2 regions of the Pseudomonas zhanjiangensis genome follow, and region 1 is predicted to be linked to the other one. Evidence: predicted binding sites of a transcription regulator. Region 1 holds the regulator's gene; the other holds the start of a gene.
The links. The regulator LexA, encoded in region 1, represses DNA repair genes until DNA is damaged. The targets are predictions, from matches to a motif close to CTGTNTNNNNANACAG.
Positions count from the first base shown of each region.

Region 2: the regulator LexA is predicted to act here: its motif matches at 5,217-5,232, upstream of recN (DNA repair protein RecN).

Region 1 is NZ_JBFTEG010000007.1:3,810-11,021, reverse strand. Features, by position in the region: gene AB5S05_RS10405 (DUF6586 family protein) at 1-346, shown strand, start outside; gene AB5S05_RS10400 (hypothetical protein) at 423-656, shown strand; gene sulA (SOS-induced cell division inhibitor SulA) at 783-1,259, opposite strand; gene lexA (transcriptional repressor LexA) at 1,270-1,878, opposite strand; gene AB5S05_RS10385 (TetR/AcrR family transcriptional regulator) at 2,136-2,843, shown strand; gene AB5S05_RS10380 (L,D-transpeptidase family protein) at 2,909-3,433, shown strand; gene nagZ (beta-N-acetylhexosaminidase) at 3,455-4,453, shown strand; gene AB5S05_RS10370 (S-methyl-5'-thioinosine phosphorylase) at 4,464-5,201, shown strand; gene AB5S05_RS10365 (CsiV family protein) at 5,254-5,793, opposite strand; gene mfd (transcription-repair coupling factor) at 5,805-7,212, opposite strand, start outside.
Region 2 is NZ_JBFTEG010000021.1:25,800-33,011, reverse strand. Features, by position in the region: gene carA (glutamine-hydrolyzing carbamoyl-phosphate synthase small subunit) at 1-158, opposite strand, end outside; gene dapB (4-hydroxy-tetrahydrodipicolinate reductase) at 330-1,133, opposite strand; gene dnaJ (molecular chaperone DnaJ) at 1,213-2,343, opposite strand; gene dnaK (molecular chaperone DnaK) at 2,516-4,432, opposite strand; gene grpE (nucleotide exchange factor GrpE) at 4,532-5,101, opposite strand; gene recN (DNA repair protein RecN) at 5,257-6,930, shown strand; gene fur (ferric iron uptake transcriptional regulator) at 6,993-7,212, opposite strand, start outside.

The sequences.
Region 1 (7,212 bases):
CGAGGTGGCCGGATACTACCGTCTGGCGGAGAGTCGGGTGCCACGGGTCGAGCAAATACTGACGCCTGCGGTGCTGCAGTCGGCGCCGAGTGCCGAGTTGGCCGAGTTGGTGGAGCTGGCGCAACAGCCGGAAACCTGGCTTGCACAGTTGTTGGCGGCCTACGCCGGGTTGTTCCAGCCGCCCCAAGTGCCGCAGAAGGCCAAGGTGGACCCTGCGACTCCCTTGATTCAGGCGGTCAGCCTGGAGCAGGAGGAGGCACCGCTGGGTCTCGAAACCCTGGTGGCCTGGCGTCAGGAGTTGACCAGCTTGACTCGTCGCTTTCGCGAAACCCTGAGCGAGTGGTGATCTGAGTTTAGATAGGCGGGCTAGGGCGTACCCTGGTCGGCTGATACAATGCCGGCCTTTAGTGGAGAGCCTACCTATGTCTACATCCTATCTTGAGATCGTCGAATTGCCCGATGGGCGTATAGCGCTGCGTCGAGCCGAGGATCAAGAGTCATTGGTGGTTCTGGATTTTTCCGCCGATGCCAAGGAGTTTTTGCAGGGCCAACATGTAGAGGTGGCGAAGGCCATGCTCAATGTGGGCGTGCAGATGGCAGGGCGGCTGGCAGAGGGTGATTTCGAGCAAGATGACGCCCCGCGCGTGTTGCACTGAGCCAATTCTGCAGCTAAGAGCATATCGCCACGCACTGGCCTGCTGCTCAGGCGCTGAGTGTCGCCCTTCCAGTTACTTTCACTGCTTCATCGCAAAGGTCCGTCTGCGGCGTTGTTTGGCCACTGTCTAGCCCAGGCTGATATTCAGACTCTGCGCCTTGCCCTGACGTGCGGCCTGTGCCAGTTGCCGTTTTGCCTGCTGTCCGAGTGGTTGCAGCCAGCTGACCACGGTGTGGCTATGCCCTAGCTTTAGCGCTTCGCCTGCCAGTTCCAGTGCACTCTGTCCGCTGCGTGGGTAGAGCAGCAGTATGCGCTCGCGATTCAGGCCGGCCTCACGCAGCCAGCTCTGGGTCAGGCTGGCCGGCGGGGCGATCAGGGTCAGCCAGCGCGAGCTGTCGTTTTGGCTCAGTTCGCGTAGTACGGGGGCGAGCAGGTTGTGGCAGTGCCCGGCGGCGCCCCGTAGCGAAAGCTCGCTGAAGGCTTCCGAGTGCTCCGGCCAGGGATACTGCAGTTCGCTTTCTTCCATTAATGGCGCGGTAGTCGCGGCCAGGAATCCTTCGAACAGTGGGAGTTGTGCGCGGTTCAGCGACTGTGGGAACTGCATGGGTCCTCCTCTAGCGGCGGATGACGCCGACACTCAGGCCTTCGATCACCAGCTCTTGGTCTGCCAGATTCACTTCGATGGGCGCAAACTCGGGATTTTCGGCGATCAGCCAGACCTTGTCGCCCTCACGCTTGAAGCGTTTGACGGTCACCTCATCGTCGAGTCGCGCCACCACCACCTGGCCATTGCGAGCTTCGCGGGTGGTGTGCACGGCAAGCAGGTCGCCGTCGAAAATACCGATGTCCTTCATGCTCATGCCGCGCACGCGCAGCAGGTAGTCGGCCCTGGGGTGGAAGAAGTCGGGGTTGATCCGGCAGGATTCCTCAATATGTTGCTGAGCCAGGATGGGTGCGCCGGCGGCAACGCGGCCGATGACCGGCAGGCCGTCTTCTTCGCTATTCGGTTCAAAGCCGGGAATGCGGATACCGCGTGAGGCCCCCGGGGTCATCTCGATTGCGCCTTTGCGAGCCAGGGCCTTGAGGTGTTCCTCGGCGGCATTGGGTGACTTGAAGCCAAGCGCTTGGGCGATCTCTGCGCGGGTCGGTGGGTAGCCGTTGTCCTCGAGGCAGTGTTTGATGAAGGTGAGGATCTCGGCTTGGCGCGGCGTCAGTTTCAGCATGGGAGGCTCTGTCTTTTTATACAGTTGCTGGGATTATATACAGTGATGGCGACGATGCAATTGTCCTTTTGCCGCTTCTGGTAGCATTGTCTGCCTGAGGCTTGTCCGGATCCGGGCACAACAAGCTCCACAGCGCGTGCAATCCGCCGCTGATTGCGCGGCGGCGTGACTGCTCAGCCGAAATGCGGCTCGCGCGACTTGACAAGTCTGCAGGCTGAAACGTATGTTTCAAACAAGTGTTTGTCAGGTGAAGAGTCATGGCCCAGTCGGAAACCGTAGAGCGCATTCTCGATGCGGCAGAGCAACTGTTCGCGGAGAAGGGGTTCGCGGAAACCTCATTGCGATTGATCACCAGCAAGGCTGGGGTCAACCTGGCGGCGGTGAACTATCATTTCGGTTCCAAGAAGGCGCTGATCCAGGCGGTCTTTTCCCGTTTTCTCGGGCCATTCTGCAGCAGCCTCGAGCGCGAGCTCGACAAGCGTCAGGCCAAGCCGGAGGCAAATCCCAGTCTCGAGGAGTTGCTCGAGCTGCTGGTCGAGCAGGCGCTGGCGGTGAAGCCGCGCAGTGGTAACGACCTGTCGATTTTCATGCGTCTGCTGGGGCTGGCGTTCAGTCAGAGCCAGGGGCACCTGCGCAAGTACCTGGATGAGGTCTATGGCAAGGTGTTCCGCCGCTACATGATCCTGGTGCATGAGGCGGCGCCGCGGATTCCGCCGCTGGAGCTGTTCTGGCGGGTGCACTTCATGCTGGGGGCGGCAGCATTCAGCATGTCCGGGATCAAGGCCCTGCGGGCGATGGCCGAGAACGATTTCGGGGTGAATACCTCGATCGAACAGGTCATGCGTTTGATGGTGCCGTTCCTGGCGGCTGGCATGCGTTCGGAAAGTGGCCTGGCTGACCAGGCGCTTGCCTCCGCTCAACTGATTCCACGCGCCAAGAGCACAGCGGCCCCCGCCAAGGTGTGATGCCGTTCGGCGACTGCCGCCCGGTTGCTGGGCTTGGCGGAGTCGATCCGCTAAGCTAGCCGCTTATGCGCGCCCTTGACCTGTTGTACATATCCCTTGCCGATCAGCGCCTGTACGGTTTTGCCGACGGGCAGCTGTTGCTGCGCCTGGCCGTCTCCACCGCAGCGAACGGGCCGGGCGAGCTGAATGGTTCGGGCTGCACGCCCAGGGGGCTGCATCAGGTACGCGCGAAAATCGGTGCGGACCTGCCCTCGGGGGCTGTGCTGCGGGGGCGGCGCTGGACCGGCGAGGTCTGGTCGCCTGCCTTGGCGGCGCAGTTTCCCGACCGCGACTGGATTCTGACCCGCATCCTCTGGCTCAGCGGCCGTGAGCCCGGGCGTAATCGTTTGGGTTGCGTCGACACCTTTCGCCGTTATATCTACCTGCATGGCACGCCCGACAGCGAACCTATGGGGGTGCCCGGCTCTCACGGCTGTGTGCGCCTGCGCAATAATGATCTGCTGGAACTGTTCCCGCGGGTGCCCGTCCACTGTCCCGTAAGGATCGAAGAGGCGCCGTGCCCGCGATGGGCCGAAGCGCCGCTCAATTAAGGATTGTCTGTGACTACAAGCTTGCAAGGCTCGTTGATGCTGGACATCGACGGCACCTGGTTGACCGCCGAAGACCGACACCTGTTGCGTCAGTCCGAGGTGGGTGGAGTGATACTGTTCGCACGCAATATCGAGCATCCGCGCCAGGTGCGCGAGCTCTGTGCGGCGGTTCGTGCATTGCGCCCGGACATGTTGCTGGCGGTGGACCAGGAGGGGGGCAGGGTGCAGCGCCTGCGTCAGGGATTCGTACGTTTGCCGGCCATGCGGGCGATTGCCGACAACGCGAACGCCGAGCAGCTGGCCGATCATTGCGGCTGGCTGATGGCCTGCGAGGTGCTGGCGGCCGGACTGGATTTGAGCTTTGCACCGGTGCTGGATCTGGACCACCAGCGCAGTGCGGTGGTGGGCAGTCGCGCCTTCGAGGGGGATGCGGCGCGCGCCAGCTTGCTGGCTGGCGCCTTTATCCGTGGCATGAATGCTGCCGGGATGGCCGCCACGGGCAAGCACTTCCCGGGGCACGGTTGGGCCGAGGCGGATTCCCATGTGGCCATTCCGGTGGATGAGCGAAGCCTGGCGCAGATTCGCGCGCAAGACCTGCAGCCCTTCATCCGGTTGAGCCAGCAACTGGCCGCGGTGATGCCCGCCCACGTGATCTATCCGCAGGTCGATGCGCTGCCGGCTGGATTTTCCCGGCGCTGGCTGCAGGATATTCTGCGGGGCGAGCTGCAGTTCAAGGGGGTTATTTTCAGTGACGACCTGTCGATGGCCGGCGCCCACGTGGTGGGCGATGCGGCTTGCCGGATCGAGGCTGCGCTGACGGCAGGGTGCAACATGGGCCTGGTATGCAATGATCGGGCGGCCGCCGAGTTGGCCCTAGGCGCCTTGCAGCGCCTGCAGGTGATTGTTCCACCTGGCTTGGCGCGCATGAGTCGCCAAGCATTTCCATCGACAGAATACCGGCAAGACCCACGCTGGCTGGCCGCAATCACGGCATTGCGCGCCGCCCAATTAATAGACTGAGGAGCAATGGATGACTGTCTACGCCATCATCGGCGGCACCGGCCTGACCCAGCTGGATGGGTTGACCATCAAGGCGGCGCTGAATCTGGATACGCCCTTTGGCGCGCCTTCGGCACCGGTCCTGCGCGGCGAGTATGCGGGGCGCGAGGTGTTGTTCCTCGCGCGCCACGGCCAGCCGCACCGGATCCCGCCGCACCAGGTGAATTACCGGGCCAATCTCTGGGCGCTGCGCGAGGCGGGTGCCCAGGCGGTCGTCGCGGTCAATGCCGTCGGCGGCATTCATGCCGCCATGGGCACCGGGCATTTCTGCGTGCCTCATCAACTGATCGACTACACCTCGGGGCGCGCCCACACCTTCTACGAAGGCGAGTTGGAGCATGTCACCCACGTCGACTTCAGCCACCCTTATGATGCCGGTCTGCGCGAGAAGCTCTCGGCCGCCCTGGCGGCCGAGGGCTGTGCGGCTAGCAGTCATGGGATTTATGGCTGCACCCAGGGGCCGCGCCTGGAAACGGTGGCCGAGATCACCCGGATGGAGCGTGATGGTTGCGACATCGTCGGCATGACCGGTATGCCCGAGGCGGCGCTGGCGCGTGAGCTGGCGTTGCCCTATGCCTGTCTGGCGCTGGTGGTCAATCCGGCGGCAGGCAAGTCGGCGGCGCTGATCACCATGGCGGAGATCGAGCGCGCTCTGGATGAGGGGATGGGCAGGGTCAAGTCGGTGCTGGCGCGCGTGCTGGCCGGCTGACTGCTCCGCTGCGCTGTCAGCAGAGGGCCGCGTTGCGCGGCCCTTTTTGCGTTCAGAGCGGACTGATGCGAACCAGCAGGCCGAGGCTGCCGTGGTCGAGGTAGGTCAGCTCGCCGGTTTTCAGGCGGCTGCCCTGCTTGAGTCGCTCGCTGCTGTTGAGCACGCCACTGTCGTCGAACTGGTTGACCCACAGATCGGCGTCCAGGTCGATAAAGCGGCCCTGCTTGATATGCAGGGTGCCCTCCACCGGAAAGTGGCCGAACTGCTGGTTGCCACCGCTCAGGCTGATGCTGCTGAGATTGCCGTCCAGGTTCTGCGCCCAGGCCTTGTGCAGCAGCACCCGGTAGCCGTTTGCCGGGCTCAGTTTGGCGGCCTGGCTGTCGAGCGTGGTGGAGCGCTCGCGGCTGGCGTCGATCGGCTGGGCACCCTGGTCCCAGTCATCGGGGGCCAATTGGCTGGCTGGGATCGGCTCGCCGGCCTGGCGAAAGACGATGACCTCGACCTGGTAGAGGCCGGCCGCGAATGCCGCAGGGGCGCCAAGCAGGGATAGCAGGAGAAGCGGCAGCAGGGCCAGGGTGCGGAGTGCGCGCATGGGTCAGTCCTTTAGGCAGAGGGAGTCAGGCGCTCGAACAGCGCGTCCAGGGTGTTGAATCGTTGTTCCGGGCGTTCCATCGGCAGTTGAAACTTGAACTGGGTGGCGCCTTCGAACCTGTAGCGATTGGGCTGGCTCTGGATCAGCTTGATCAGGGTCAGCGGGTCGACGCAGGTGTCGGCGGCGAACTCGACGCGCCCGCCCTGGGGCCCGGCGTCGACCTTCTTGATGCCCAGTTGCTCGGCCTGCAGCTTGAGCAGGGTCAGGCGCACCAGGTTCTTGGTCGGCTCCGGCAGCAGGCCGAAGCGGTCGATCATCTCCACCTGCAGCTCTTTCAGGCCCTCTTCGTCGGTGGCCGAGGCGATGCGCTTGTAGAGGATCAGCCGGGCATGCACGTCGGGCAGGTAGTCCTCCGGGATCAGCGCCGGCACGCGCAGGTTGATCTCCGGGCCGCCGCCCAGCGGTTGCTCGAGGTTGGGCTGTTCGCCCTTGCGGATGGCCTTGACCGCACGCTCGAGCATTTCCATGTAGAGGGTGAAGCCCACGGCCTGGATCTGCCCGCTCTGGCCGTCGCCGAGCAGCTCGCCGGCGCCGCGGATCTCCAGGTCGTGGGTGGCGAGGAGGAAGCCGGCGCCGAGATCCTGGGCGCCGGCGATGGCCTCCAGGCGTTTCTGCGCATCATCGGTCATCTGCTTGCGCGGCGGTGTCAGCAGGTAGGCGTAGGCCTGGTGGTGACTGCGCCCGACCCGGCCACGCAACTGATGCAGCTGGGCCAGGCCGAACTTGTCGGCGCGCTCGATGATAATGGTATTGGCGCTGGGCACGTCGATGCCAGTCTCGATGATGGTCGAGGCGATCAGCACATTGAAGCGCTTGTGGTAGAAGTCGCCCATCACCTGTTCCAGCTCGCGCTCGCGCATCTGTCCGTGGCCGATGCCGATGCGCGCCTCGGGCACCAGCTCGGCCAGGTCGGCGGCGCACTTTTCGATGGTCTTCACATCGTTGTGCAGGTAGTACACCTGGCCGCCGCGCAGCAGCTCACGCAGCAGCGCCTCCTTGATGGTCGGGTTGTTCTGTTCCATGACGAAGGTGCGCACCGACAGTCGGCGTGCCGGCGGTGTGGCGATGATTGACAGGTCGCGCATGCCGGCGACCGCCATGTTCAGGGTGCGCGGAATGGGCGTGGCGGTGAGGGTGAGAATGTCCACCTCGCTGCGCAAGGCCTTGAGCTGCTCCTTCTGGCGCACGCCGAAACGGTGTTCCTCGTCGATGATCACCAGGCCGAGGTTGCTGAATTTGACATCGCCCTGGAGCAACTTGTGGGTGCCGATGACGATATCCACCTTGCCTTCGGCCAGCTGGGCCATGGCCTCGCCGACTTCCTTGGCGCTCTTGAAGCGGCTCATCACTTCGACCCTG
Region 2 (7,212 bases), on a different contig from region 1:
GCATAGGAGGGATCGGTGAGGATTTCCTGATAGCCGGTCATGGCGGTGTTGAAAACCACCTCTCCAATAGTCTGGCCATCGGCTCCGATGGCCTCGCCACGAAAAATGCTGCCATCTGCAAGGGCCAGGATGGCAGGTTTAAGGGCTGGCTTACTCAAGAAAACCTCCGAAGATCAAAGCTTGAAGCAAACGCAGATTGTAAAAAAGCGGGATGACGTATCGACCGTCACCCCGCTTTTTTATCTGATTCATTCTGCGTAACTTTTAGTGGACACACTAAAGCGGGAAGCTTACAGAAAAGTCCTATTCTGGTCCAGCCAAAATCGCCCTCAGCCCAAGCCCAAGACATCCTGCATGTCATACAGCCCTGGCTGTCGCCCTTGCAGCCAGCGCGCGGCGCGCACTGCCCCCTTGGCAAAGGTCATCCGACTCGACGCCTTGTGGGTGATTTCCACCCGCTCGCCATCGGCAGCGAAGAGCACGGTATGATCGCCCACCACGTCGCCGGCGCGCACGGTGGCAAAGCCGATGGTCTCGCGCTCGCGGGCACCGGTCTGGCCTTCGCGACCGTAGACCGCGACCTGCTGCAGGTCGCGCCCGAGCGCGGCGGCCACCACCTCACCCATGCGCAGGGCGGTACCGGACGGGGCGTCCACCTTGTGCCGGTGATGGGCCTCGATGATCTCGATGTCGACCTCGTCGCCCAGCACCCGCGCCGCGGTGTCGAGCAGCTTCAGGCAGAGGTTGACGCCGACGCTGAAGTTGGCGGCAAAGACGATCGGGATCTGCTTGGCCGCATCGGCCAGCAGCTGCTTCTCCTTGGGAGAAAAACCCGTGGTGCCGATGACCATGGCCCTGCCGGCCCGCCGGCAGACCTCCAGGTTCTTCAGGGTCACCGAGGGATGGGTGAAGTCGATCAGCACGTCGAACCGATCGACGACCGCCTGCAGATCACCGACCAGTTGCAGACCCAGCTTGCCCACCCCGGCCAACTCGCCGACATCGGCGCCGACCAGCGTGCTGTCGGGACGATCGATCGCCGCCCCTAGGCTGGCGCCTTCCGCCTGCTGCACCGCCTCGATCAGGGTCTTGCCCATGCGCCCGGCGGCGCCCATCACTGCTATTCGTTGCATTCCATCAGCTCCACGCTGCAAGCCGCGAACCACCAGCGACGACCTGCTGAGCCGTCGATGGCAGCCTGCCGCTGAGTAGTTACAAATCGCCGAAGAAGCGCTTCACGCCTTCGAACCAGCCACTGGCCTTGGGGGAGTGCGAACTGTCGCCTTCCAGCGAGTGGCGGAACTCATCGAGCAGCTCGCGCTGGCGGCGATTGAGGTTCACCGGGGTCTCTACCGCCACCCGGCACATCAGGTCGCCAGCGCCGCCGCCACGCACCGGGGCCACGCCCTTGCCACGCAGGCGGAACAGCTTGCCGGTCTGGGTGCCTTCCGGGATTTTCAGCTTGACCCGGCCATCCAGGGTCGGCACCTCCAACTCGCCACCCAGTGCCGCATCGGCAAAGCTGATCGGCACCTCGCAATACAGGTGCTTGCCATCGCGCTGGAAGATCGCGTGCTCGCGCACATTGACCACCACGTAGAGATCGCCGGCCGGCCCGCCCATGGCACCGGCCTCACCCTCACCCGACAGGCGGATGCGGTCGCCGGTATCGACACCTGGCGGCACCTTGACCGACAGGGTCTTGTGCTCCTCGACCCGACCATGACCATGACAGGAACCACAGGGGTCGGTGATCATCTTGCCGTTGCCGTGACAGCGCGGACAGGTCTGCTGCACCGAGAAGAAGCCCTGCTGCATACGCACCTGACCGATGCCGCCACAGGTGGTACAGGTCACCGGACTGGTGCCCTTCTTCGCCCCGGAACCGTCGCAGGTCTTGCAGTTGACCAGGGTTGGCACGCGGATGGTCACCGTGGTGCCACGCACCGCCTCTTCCAGGTCCAGCTCCAGGGTATAGCGCAGGTCGCTGCCGCGCTGAGCGCCACCGCGACCGGTGCGACCGCCGGCGCCGCCGAAGAAGTCGCTGAACACATCACCGAAGATATCGGAGAAATTCGCCCCACCGAAGCCCGCCCCGGCGCCGCCACCCATGCTCGGATCGACGCCGGCATGGCCGTACTGATCGTAGGCCGCGCGCTTGCCGGCATCGGACAGCACTTCGTAGGCCTCATTGGCCTCCTTGAACTTGTCTTCCGATGCCTTGTCGTCCGGATTGCGGTCCGGGTGGTGCTTCATCGCCAGGCGCCGGTAGGCCTTCTTCAGCTCGGCCTCACTGACGCCGCGCTCGACCCCCAGCACCTCGTAATAATCACGCTTTGCCATAATTGCTCAACACCCTCAAATCAACTCCTCCAGACACGCCAACGCGGGGGCAAGCCCCCGCGCGACGGATAACGCCGATCGTGACTGCTGCACGACCGACTGGAGCGGCAGGCAGCAGCGGCTTTCGCCGGCTGCCGCTTTTCCCACATCCCGGTGGGCCAGAAGCTTGCGCTTACTTGTTGTCCTTGACTTCCTCGAACTCGGCGTCGACCACGTCATCACCGGCACCCTTGCCAGCTTCTGCCTCGGGGGCCTCGGCACCCGGCTGCGGCTGTTCGGCATACATCTTCTGCGCCAGCGGCGTGGTGGCCTCGGTCAGGGCATTCATCTTGGCTTCGATTTCGGCCTTGTCGTCACCCTTGATCGCCACTTCCAACTCGCCCAGCGCCTTCTCGATGGCCGCCTTCTCATCGGCAGTGGCCTTGTCGCCCGCCTCGGTGACCATCTTGCGGGTGGCGTGCACCAGCTGATCACCCTGGTTGCGCGCAGTCGCCAGCTCTTCGAACTTGCGGTCTTCCTCGGCATTGGCCTCGGCGTCACGCACCATCTGCTCGATTTCTTCCTCGGACAGACCGGAGTTGGCCTTGATCACGATCGACTGTTGCTTGCCGGTCGCCTTGTCCTTCGCCCCGACGTGCAGGATGCCGTTGGCGTCGATATCGAAGGTCACCTCAATCTGCGGCACACCGCGCGGAGCCGGCGGAATCTCGGCCAGATCGAACTTGCCCAGCGACTTGTTCTGCGAAGCCTGCTTGCGCTCGCCCTGCAGCACGTGGATGGTCACCGCGCTCTGGTTGTCGTCGGCAGTGGAGAACACCTGAGACTTCTTGGTCGGAATGGTGGTGTTCTTCTCGATCAGCGCGGTCATCACCCCACCCATGGTCTCGATACCCAGGGTCAGCGGCGACACGTCGAGCAGCAGCACGTCCTTGACGTCGCCGGCCAGCACCGCACCCTGGATGGCCGCACCCATGGCCACGGCTTCGTCCGGGTTGACGTCCTTGCGTGCTTCCTTGCCGAAGAACTCGGCGACGGTCTTCTGCACCAGCGGCATGCGGGTCTGACCACCGACCAGGATCACGTCATGGATCGAACCCACGTCGATGCCGGCGTCCTTCAGGGCGATACGGCAGGGCTCGATGGTGCGCTGCACCAGGTCTTCGACCAGCGACTCCAGCTTGGAACGGGAAATCTTCACGTTCAGGTGCTTCGGGCCGCTGGCGTCGGCGGTGATGTACGGCAAGTTGACGTCGGTCTGCTGGCTCGAGGACAGCTCGATCTTGGCCTTCTCCGCCGCCTCTTTCAGGCGCTGCATGGCCAGCGGGTCGCCCTTGAGGTTCATGCCGGTTTCTTTCTTGAACTCCTCGACAAGGTAGTCGATCAGGCGCAGGTCGAAGTCTTCACCACCGAGGAAGGTGTCACCATTGGTGGCCAGCACTTCGAACTGGTGCTCGCCGTCGACTTCGGCGATCTCGATCACCGAGATGTCGAAGGTACCACCACCCAGGTCATAGACGATCACGGTGTGGTCACCCTTGGCCTTGTCCATGCCATAGGCCAGGGCCGCGGCGGTCGGCTCGTTGATGATGCGCTTGACGTCCAGACCGGCGATGCGACCGGCATCCTTGGTGGCCTGACGCTGGCTGTCGTTGAAGTAGGCCGGCACGGTGATCACCGCCTCGGTCACGGTCTCGCCGAGATAGTCTTCGGCGGTCTTCTTCATCTTCTTCAGCACTTCGGCACTGATCTGCGGCGGCGCCATCTTCTGGCCCTTGACCTCGACCCAGGCGTCACCGTTGTCGGCCTTGACGATCTTGTAGGGGACCATCTGGATGTCTTTCTGCACGACGTTCTCTTCGAAGCGACGACCGATCAGACGCTTCACCGCGTACAGGGTGTTGTGCGGGTTGGTGACCGCCTGGCGCTTGGCCGACTGGCCGACCAGGATCTCGCCGTCGCCGCTGTAAGCGATGATCGACGGCGTGGTACGGGCGCCTTCGGCGTTCTCCAGCACCTTGACGCTGCCGTTTTCCAGAATGGCGACACAGGAGTTGGTGGTCCCCAGGTCGATACCGATAATCTTGCCCATATTCTCTCTCCCGAAACTTGGATTTTTCCGCTGCTGCTCTTGGCCAGCCGCGAAGCACTAAAACGCTTGCCTAAACAAATGGGGGCTCGCCGACGGATTTCAAGCCTTCTCGTCGATACTCGGCGGCGCCTCAGCCGGCGCCTTGCTGACCACGACCATGGCCGGGCGCAGCAGGCGGCCATTGAGCAGATAGCCCTTCTGGAACACCTTGAGCACGCTGTTGGGCTCGGCCTCGGCACTCTCTTGCATGGCCATGGCCTGATGGTGCTCCGGATTGAACGGCTCGCCATGCGGATCGATGGCTTCGAGCTGATAGCGCTTGAAGGTGTCCTGGAACAGCTTCAGGGTCAGCTCCATACCCTCACGCACGGCCTTGATCGACTGATCCTCCGGGCTCGACAGCTCGAGGCCACGCTCCAGGCTGTCGATCACCGGCAGCAGGTCGCCGGCGAACTTCTCCAGGGCAAACTTGTGCGCCTTCTCCACGTCCTGCTCGGCCCGACGGCGGACATTCTGCAGATCGGCGGCCATGCGCAAGGCCTGATCCTGGGCGGCAGCCAATTCCTCCTCCAGCACCTGGATGCGCGCGTCCAACTCAACGCCGGAGGCCTTGTCGGCGTCGGCGGCTACGTCTGGAAGCTGGGTATCGTGGTTCTGTTCGTCTGCCATTCGGTTCTCCTCTGAAAATTCGACGCAAGCCTCAACCCGCGTACCTGCCGCCTATATGGGGCCGAATTTTCAGCGTTCAAGGGTCGAGCGAGGATTGCCAGCCCAGAAATAAACACTGTATAAATAACCAGACAAAAGACCTGAGAGGCCTTGCCATGCTGGTACACCTGTCCGTACACAACTACGCCATCGTTGAACACCTCGACCTCGAACTGGACAGCGGCATGAGCGTGATCAGCGGCGAAACCGGCGCCGGCAAGTCGATCATGCTCGACGCCCTCGGCCTCACCCTGGGCGACCGGGCCGACAGCGGCGTGGTGCGCCCCGGCGCCGACAAGGCCGACATACTCGCCAGCTTCGACCTCTCCGCCATCGCCGAAGCCCGCGCCTGGCTGGCCGAGCGCGACCTCGACATCGAGGGCCCGTGCATCCTGCGCCGGGTGATCACCGCCGAAGGCCGCTCACGCGGCTACATCAACGGCACCCCCTGCCCACAGAGCGACCTCAAGGCCCTGGGCGAGCTGCTGATCGATATTCACAGCCAGCACGAGCACCAGTCGCTACTCAAGGTCGACACCCACCGTCGCCTGCTCGACGAATTCGCCGGCAGCCAGGAGCTGGCCCGCCAGGTACAGCTGGCCGCACAGCGCTGGAAACAGACCCGCAACGAGCTGCAGCGCCTGTCCAACCAGGGCGACGAACAGCGCGCGCGCCACCAACTGCTCAGCTACCAGCTCGAAGAACTGGAAAACCTGGCCCTCGGCGAAGACGAGCTGGAGCAACTGGAGCAGGAGCACAAGACCCTGACCAACGCCGAAAGCCTGCTCAGCGCCTGCCGCCTGGTCATCGAACAATGCAGCGAGAGCGACGCAGGCAACGTGCTGTCCGCCCTGGCCAGCAGCCTCAATCGCCTCAGCGGCGCCCAGGGCCAGCCCAACGCCCTGGGCGAAGCGGTAAGCCTGCTGGCCAGCGCGCAAATCCAGGTGGAAGAGGCGGTCGGCGAACTCAACCGCTTTCTCGACCACTTCGACGCCGACCCTCAGCGCCTGCAACTGCTCGAGGAGCGCCTCGACACCATCTATACCCTGGCACGCAAGCATCGCACCCAGCCTGGCGAACTCGCCGCCCTGCAGCAGCAACTGTTCGAGGAACTGGAAAGCCTCAATGCCGACGACCTGACCCTCGAGCGACTCGGCGAGGAACTGGCCGCCTACGAGCGCCATTACCAGGAAAAGGCCGGCGAACTGAGCGCCCTGCGCGCCCAGGCCGCCAGCACCCTGGCAGCCTCGGTCGAACAGGAAATGCAGGCCCTGGGCATGCCCGGCGGGCGCTTCCACATCGCACTCAGCCCATCGCCCAGCGACGAGCCACAGCCCAACGGCCGGGAACTGGTGGAGTTTCTGGTCAGCGCCAACCCGGGGCAGCAACTCAAGCCCCTGGCCAAGGTCGCCTCAGGCGGCGAACTGTCGCGCATCAGCCTGGCCATCCAGGTGATCACCGCGCAGACCTCGCGGGTGCCGACCCTGGTATTCGACGAAGTCGACGTCGGCATTGGCGGCCCCACCGCCGAAGTCGTCGGCCAGCTGCTGCGCCGCCTTGGTGAACGCGGCCAAGTGCTCACCGTCACCCACCTGCCGCAAGTCGCCGCCCAGGGCCACCAGCATCTGTATGTGCACAAGGTGCGCGGGCGCGATGCGACGCACACCGCGGTGAGCAAACTCGACGGCACGCAACGGATCGAGGAAATCGCGCGCATGCTCGGCGGCCTCGACCTCACCGAAGAGTCGCTGGCCCACGCCCGCCAGATGGTCGGAAGCGCCAACGCCTGAACCGTTAGCCACCCAGCAAAAAGGCGACCCTGGGGTCGCCTTTTTTTGCGGAGCCTGCGCGCCTACTTCTTCTTGCGCACGTAGAGCACCAGGTTGTGATCGACCAGCTCGAAGCCGTGCTCGCCAACAATCTCGCGCTGACGCTTCTCGATCTCCGGATCGAAGAACTCGATCACCTCGCCCGAGTCGACACACACCATATGATCGTGGTGGCCACTATCGGCCAGCTCGAACACCGCATGACCACCATCGAAATTGTGCCGCACCACCAGCCCGGCAGCC